One region of the Nocardioides luti genome, then DNA from elsewhere that is predicted to be linked to it. Evidence: predicted binding sites of a transcription regulator. Region 1 holds the regulator's gene; each other region holds the start of a gene.
The links. Region 1 encodes LexA, which represses DNA repair genes until DNA is damaged. Its sites were predicted from a motif close to TCGAACANNTGTTCGA; they were not measured.

Region 1 (2,260 bases):
TCGTCGACGGTGAGGATCCGGCCGCCGGAGTGCACCAGCAGGCTGCCCAGCCCGCCGGGGGTCTGGCCGTCCAGCATCGCGGTCTGCACGCCGTCGGGGCAGATCGCGTGCACGCGGACGCGGCGCGGCGTCTCGGCGGCCACCGACATGGTGGCGGAGACGATGGCGGCCTTCGAGGCGGCGTACACCGTGTAGCCCGGCACCGGCGCCAGGCCCGCCAGCGACGCCGTGTTGACGATGTCGCCGCCCGCGGAGCCGAAGCCCTCGAGCGCGGCCTGCATCCCCCACAGGGTGCCGAGCAGGTTGACGTCCACCAGACGGCGTACGGCGTCCTCGCTCGTCTCGGAGAGCCGGCCGTCGTCGCCGACCCCGGCGTTGTTGCACCACACCGCAAGGGCACCGTGCCGCGCGGCCTCGGCCGCGACGGCCGCGTGGGCGTCCCGGTCGCGCACGTCCTGGCCGATCCCGGCCGCGGCGCCGATCTCGCCCGCCGTGGCGCTCGCAGCGGCGGCGTCCACGTCCGCGACCACCACCTGGTACCCGCGGTCCACGAGCCGCTCGGCGATCCCCCGGCCGATGCCGCGGGCGCCTCCCGTCACGACGGCGCTCAGCGGGCGGGCGGACGTGGGCGAGCTGGCGCGCGAGGACATGGCGGGAGTCAAGCAGATCCGGGGCCGGCGGAGCCCCGAGGGCACCCGGCACGGACGCGACACGCCGTTCGAACAGATGTTTGAACATCGGGTGTCCCGATGGCTACGGTGGGACTCCGGTCCGGGGTCCTCCCCGGTCCGGCCCACACCGTCACACCCGATCACGCCCGACTGATCGACCAGCCCGACCGGAAGGCAGCACCATGGCCACCAGCAAGACCCCCGGCAAGGTCGCGGACTCCTCCCGCGGCAAGGTCTCCGAGCTGCCGGACGGCCCGCCCGACGCCACCGGCCTGACGCCGCGCCAGCTGCGCGTGCTGGCCCACATCAAGGACTCGATCGAGCTGCGGGGCTACCCGCCCAGCATGCGCGAGATCGGCGACGCGGTCGGCCTGACCAGCTCGTCGAGCGTCGCGCACCAGCTCAAGGTGCTCGAGGAGAAGGGCTTCCTCAAGCGCGACCCGAACCGTCCCCGCGCGCTCGAGGTGTTCCTCCCCGAGGTGCTCGCGGCCCGCCGCTCGATCAGCTCGGCCGAGGAGTCGTCGTACGACGAGACCGGCATCGGCGACTCGCACCCCGCCGCGCAGTACGTCCCCGTCCTGGGCCGGATCGCCGCCGGTGGCCCGATCCTCGCCGAGGAGCAGATCCAGGACGTCTTCCCGCTGCCCAAGCAGCTGGTCGGCGAGGGCGAGCTGTTCCTGCTCGAGGTCGTCGGCGACTCGATGATCGACGCGGCGATCTGCAGCGGCGACTACGTCGTGATCCGCAAGGAGCAGACCGCCTCGAACGGCGAGATCGTGGCCGCGCTGATCGACGGCGAGGCCACCGTGAAGACGCTCCAGCGCCGCGACGGCAAGGTCTGGCTGATGCCCCACAACGAGGCGTTCGACCCGATCGACGGCACGCACGCGACCATCCTCGGGATTGTGACGGCGGTCCTCCGTAGGATGTGACCCATGTGTAGGGGGTGCAGCCCGGTGGAGCCGGTCCACGCCTCGGGGACGACTCGGGGGAATACCCGGTTTCCTGCCACGGCAAAATCGCCGAGGCTGGTCCGGTGAGCCTCCCGTCGATCCTCGTGATCCGGCACCGTTACCCCCGCGTGGTGCGCGGGGTCCTGGAGCTCACCCTGATCCTGACGCTCTGGGTCGGCTACTCCCTCTCGCGGCTGCTGGCCGACACCGCGCTGACCCCGGCGCTGGCCCGCGCGCACGACCTCCTGCACCTCGAGAGGCTGCTCGGCATCCACTGGGAGCTGCCGCTCAACCGGCTGTTCACCAGCCACCAGGCCATCGGCCTGCTCGGGTCGTACTGGTACGCCAGCCTCCACTACGTCGTCACCGGCGCCACCCTGCTGTGGCTCTACAAGCTCGGCACCCGGTCCTACCTGCCCGCCCGCCGGGCGCTGGTGGCCGGCACCCTGATCGGGCTGGTCGCCTACCTCCTGATGCCGACCGCGCCGCCGCGCTTCATCACCGGGTACGTCGACGTGCTCAGCCTGCACGCCTCCGACGGCTGGTGGAGCACGGACGCGTCCGCGCCGCGCGGGCTCGGCGGGCTCACCAACGAGCTGGCCGCCTTCCCCTCGCTGCACGCCGGCTGGGCCCTCT
Region 2 (2,260 bases), 1.6 Mb from region 1:
CGACGTAGACGCCGAACGCGTTGACGTTGCCGTCCACGCGGGCGGCGCCGGGCAGCGAACGCAGCTCCTCGACCAGCGCGGCCGGCACCGTGCGCGTCGAGGGCGCGCCGTCGACGGTCGCACCGCCCTCCGGCTGGACCACGACGTCGCCGACGGTGGAGGCGAAGAGGGCAGTGAAACTGCGGCTGAGGGTGTCGGAGAAGACCAGCGAGCCGGCCACGAAGGCGACGCCCAGGACGATCGCGAAGGTGCTGAGCAGCAGCCGGACCTTGCGACCGAGCAGGCTCTTGAGAGCAGCCCGGATCACGGGTCAGGCCTCCCCGGGCGTGCTGCCGGCAGGGCCGGCGTCGGCCATCCGCGCCATGATCGCGAGCACCTGCTCGCGGCTCGGCGCCCGCAGCTCGTCGACGACCCGGCCGTCGGCCAGGAAGACCACGCGGTCGGTGTAGGCCGCCGCCACCGGATCGTGGGTGACCATCACGATCGTCTGCCCGTGCTCGGTGACGCTGCGGCGCAGCAGCTCGAGCACCTCGGCGCCGGAGCGGGAGTCGAGGTTGCCGGTCGGCTCGTCCGCGAAGACGATCGTCGGACGGCTCACCAGGGCGCGGGCGACCGCGACGCGCTGCTGCTGGCCCCCGGACAGCTCGTTCGGCTTGTGCTTGAGACGGTCACCGAGCCCGACGGTCGCGATGACCGAGGCGTACCACTCCGGGTCGGGCCGGCGCCCCGCGATCGCGAGCGGCAGGAGGATGTTCTCCTCCGCGCTCAGCGTGGGGACGAGGTTGTAGGACTGGAAGACGAAGCCGATCTCGTCGCGACGCAGACGGGTCAGCGCCTTGTCCTTGAGGCTGGTCAGGTCCTGCTCGCCGATGAAGACGGACCCGGAGGTGCCGGTGTCGAGGGCCGCGCAGCAGTGCATGAGCGTCGACTTGCCGGACCCGCTCGGCCCCATCACCGCGGTGAACTCCCCTGCGCCCAGGTCCAGCGAGACGTCGTCGAGCGCGGTCACCAGGGCCGCACCGCTGCCGTAGGTCTTGGTCAGGTGGCGCACCCGGGCGGCCGGGGCACCGTCCTCGCGCAGGGCGGTCTCGGTCATGGGGCAACGATCCCCCGTCCGACCGACCCCGCGCCACCGGGTTCCCCCTGAGCCGCCCCTGGGACCACCCCCGCCGCAATCGTCGAACAGACGTTCGACCCGGTGCTAGGCTGCCCGCATGGACTTCCAGGGTTCACTCTTCGCCGCCCCCGAGCCCGAGGTGCGCGACCTGGCCGACCTGAGCGGGCTCGAGCGGCGGCCCCTGACCCGCGGCGCCTGGGTCGACGTGCACCGCGCCTGGGTCCCGGAGGCGGACGAGGTCTTTGCCGCGCTGGTGGCCCACGTGCCGTGGCGCGCCGAGCGCCGCCAGATGTACGACCGCGTCGTCGACGTCCCCCGCCTCGTGCACACGTACGCCGTCGGCGAGGCCCTCCCGCACCCCGTGCTCGCGTCCGCACGCGACGCGCTGTCCGCGCACTACCTGCCCGAGCTCGGCGAGCCGTTCGTGACCGCGGGCTGCTGCTACTACCGCGACGGCCGGGACAGCGTCGCCTGGCACGGCGACACCATCGGCCGCGGCCGCACCCAGGACACGATGGTCGCGATCGTCTCCTTCGGCGACCCCCGCCGGCTCACCCTCCGCCCGCGCGGCGGCGGTGGCGACTCGATCGCGATCCAGCTCGCCCACGGCGACCTCGTCGTGATGGGCGGCTCGTGCCAGCGCACCTGGGAGCACGCGGTGCCCAAGGTCGCCGGCGCCGGCCCCCGGATCAGCGTGCAGTTCCGCCCCCTCAACGTCTTCTGAGCGCCGGGCCTCCGCGGGACGTCATACGCACGGTGGAGGCGTCTGCTCCCTCCGTATGACGTCCCGCGGCCCCGGCGACCGAAACCCGCGTGCCCGCCGTCGGTGGCGACTGGTTGACTTCTCGGGCGATGACGACCCTGACCGAGCCCCGCCCGTCCCTCTCCTCCTTCTGGCACGACCTCCCCCGCGACGGCAAGCTGCTGCTGTCCGTGGTCGTCTTCGAGTTCCTCGGCACCGGCCTGGTGCTGCCCTTCCACGTCGTCTACCTCCACGAGGTCCGCGGCTTCGCGCTCAGCGACGTCGGCCTGCTGCTCGGCCTGCCGCCGCTCGTCGGCTTCCTGGTCGTCGGGCCGGGCGGGGCGGCCATCGACCGGCTGGGGGCGCGGCGGATCCTGCTCGCCTCGCTGGGCCTGCTGATC
Region 3 (2,260 bases), 2.1 Mb from region 1:
TCGGGCAGAGGAGTCTGCCGTCTTTGAGGTCGGTGTTGCCGCCGTGTGCCCAGGGGTGGTCGTGGTGGGCGTGGCACATGCTGGGTGGCCAGTCGCACCCGTCGGCGGTGCAACCGCCTTGCTGGATGCCGAGGGCCAGGAGCTGGGCTTTCGAGAAGAAGCGGCGGGTGCGGCCGAGGTCGAGGACCTCGGACTTCCCGCCGAGCACGGCCGGGACGATCCCCGCCTCGCAGGCGAGCCGTCGGGCCTGGCTCGCGGTGATCTTGTCGCCGGTGTCCAAGGTGGCGGCCTTCTCGGCACCGAGGAGCGTCTCGAGCGGCATCGTGATCACCACCGTCGCGTTGACGCCGCCGGCGTTGGGGAGGCGGTCGGTGGGGTAGCGCTCGATGAGCTCGCAGAGCGCGGCGCCCAGCCGTTCGGGGTTGGGCTTGCGCTCGATGGTGGCGCCGGCGCCGTGGACGGCGGTCTGGTGCTTGGGGGCGGCGATGCCTTGGAGGATCTTCTTGAGCATCGCTCCTTGGGCGGCCGGGATGGTGAATCTGCCGTGGCAGGCGCCGTGCCCGTCTTCGTTCATGGTGAGGCGCATCCGCTGGCGTGCCTTGCGCTCCTCCTCGTCGAGACGTCGCTGTTCTTCGGCCTCGCCGGCGGCGGGATCGATCACGTCCAGGAGGCCCCGGCCGAGGCGGCGCAGGTCGATCGCGTCGTGATCGGCGGCGAGGTCGACCAGGTGCTTCTCCGCCAGGACCCGGGTCTCGGGGTCGACATCATTCGGGAGGTCGTCGAGTGCGCGGACGATGACCTGGGCCTGCTCTGTCAGGATCGCCCCGGAGGACAAGGCCTGACAGACGACGTGCCAGCGGCCGAGGGCCTCCGCCAGGTGCAGCTTCGCCGCGGTGCTCCGATGCGTCTGGAGCGTCTGGGTCGCCCACCACGCCTGGGTAGAGGTCGCCCCGACGGACGAGCCGACGTCGACCGCGGAGGCATGAACGGCGACCCTGGCTTCGAGCTCGCTGATGCGCGAGGCGAGCCGGGTGAGCTGGATCAGCGTGGCGGCGGCATCGTCGTCCGACATCGACCACACGGGTGCGTCGAGGACGGTGTCGACCTGCTCGTCCATGGCGGCGACGGCACGCGAGATCGCGTGCTGGGGAGCCGTGGTCTGGGAGCTGGTCATGGGGAAAGTCAATCAGGGACCACCGACAATCCAAGGGCCAGAATGAGCCTGATCCACACTCTGAAAGTAAAATATCAGGACAAATGTTCGAACGGTGACCGAAGCGGGCCAGTGGCACCAACGGCAACTCTGAAAGCAACCGCAAGGAGGAGTAGCCCCGGCACCCACGGCAACCACAAAATCCAAAAATCCCCTACAACGGAGCTACGTCCAGGCGCGCACAGGCCGAACCACAGACGGCCTCGAGTCGCGGCAGGGTGGGGTGGTTTCGAGACGGTTGCTAGCGCAACCTCCTCAACCACCGGAGGCGCGCCCTCCTCAACCACCGGAAGGCCCGGACCCGCGTCGCGACCTAGTGGACCGACTCGGTCCGCGCGGTGAGCAGCCGCCGGAACGACGTGACGCGCTCGGGGTCGGCGCGGCCGGCGGCGACGGCCTCGTCGAGGCCGCACTCGGGCTCGTCGGTGCCGTGGGTGCAGCCGCGGGGGCACTCCTCGGTCATCTCGTCGAGGTCGGGGAACGCACCGATCAGGTCCTCGGGCTGCACGTGGGCCAGCCCGAAGGAGCGGATGCCGGGGGTGTCGATGATCCAGCCGCCGCGGCCGTCGCCGAGGTCCGGCAGGGCGAGCATGTACGCCGAGGTGGAGGTGTGCCGACCGCGGCCGGTGACGGCGTTGACGACACCCACGTCGCGCATCGCGGTGGGGACCAGCGCGTTGACCAGGGTGGACTTGCCGACGCCGCTGGAGCCGACCAGCACGCTGGTCCTGTCGCTGATCCGGTCGCGCAGCTCGTCGAGGTTGCCGCCGCGGTGGGTGACGACCCACGGCACGCCGAGGGAGCGGTAGGTCGACAGCAGTGTCTCGGGGTCGGCCAGGTCGGACTTGGTGAGGCAGAGCAGCGGCTGCATCCCGGCGTCGTACGCCGCCACGAGGGCGCGGTCGATGAGCCGGGGCTGGGGGTCGGGGTCGGCCAGGGCGGTCACGACGACCAGCTGCTCGGCGTTGGACACGATCACCCGCTCCACGGGGTCGTCGTCGTCCGCGGTGCGCCGCAGCGTGGTGAGCCGCTCGTTGACCTCGACGA

Region 2: the regulator LexA is predicted to act here: its motif matches at 1,179-1,194, upstream of H5V45_RS15155 (alpha-ketoglutarate-dependent dioxygenase AlkB).
Region 3: the regulator LexA is predicted to act here: its motif matches at 1,250-1,265, upstream of H5V45_RS17640 (HNH endonuclease signature motif containing protein).

What each region holds. Positions count from the first base shown of each region.
Region 1 covers NZ_JACKXE010000001.1:1,565,585-1,567,844, forward strand. The annotation lists gene H5V45_RS07545 (SDR family NAD(P)-dependent oxidoreductase) at 1-650, opposite strand, end outside; gene lexA (transcriptional repressor LexA) at 854-1,603, shown strand; gene H5V45_RS07555 (phosphatase PAP2 family protein) at 1,708-2,260, shown strand, end outside.
Region 2 covers NZ_JACKXE010000001.1:3,196,172-3,198,431, reverse strand. The annotation lists gene H5V45_RS15165 (FtsX-like permease family protein) at 1-307, opposite strand, end outside; gene H5V45_RS15160 (ABC transporter ATP-binding protein) at 311-1,096, opposite strand; gene H5V45_RS15155 (alpha-ketoglutarate-dependent dioxygenase AlkB) at 1,215-1,841, shown strand; gene H5V45_RS15150 (MFS transporter) at 1,970-2,260, shown strand, end outside.
Region 3 covers NZ_JACKXE010000001.1:3,712,745-3,715,004, forward strand. The annotation lists gene H5V45_RS17640 (HNH endonuclease signature motif containing protein) at 1-1,174, opposite strand, end outside; gene rsgA (ribosome small subunit-dependent GTPase A) at 1,527-2,260, opposite strand, start outside.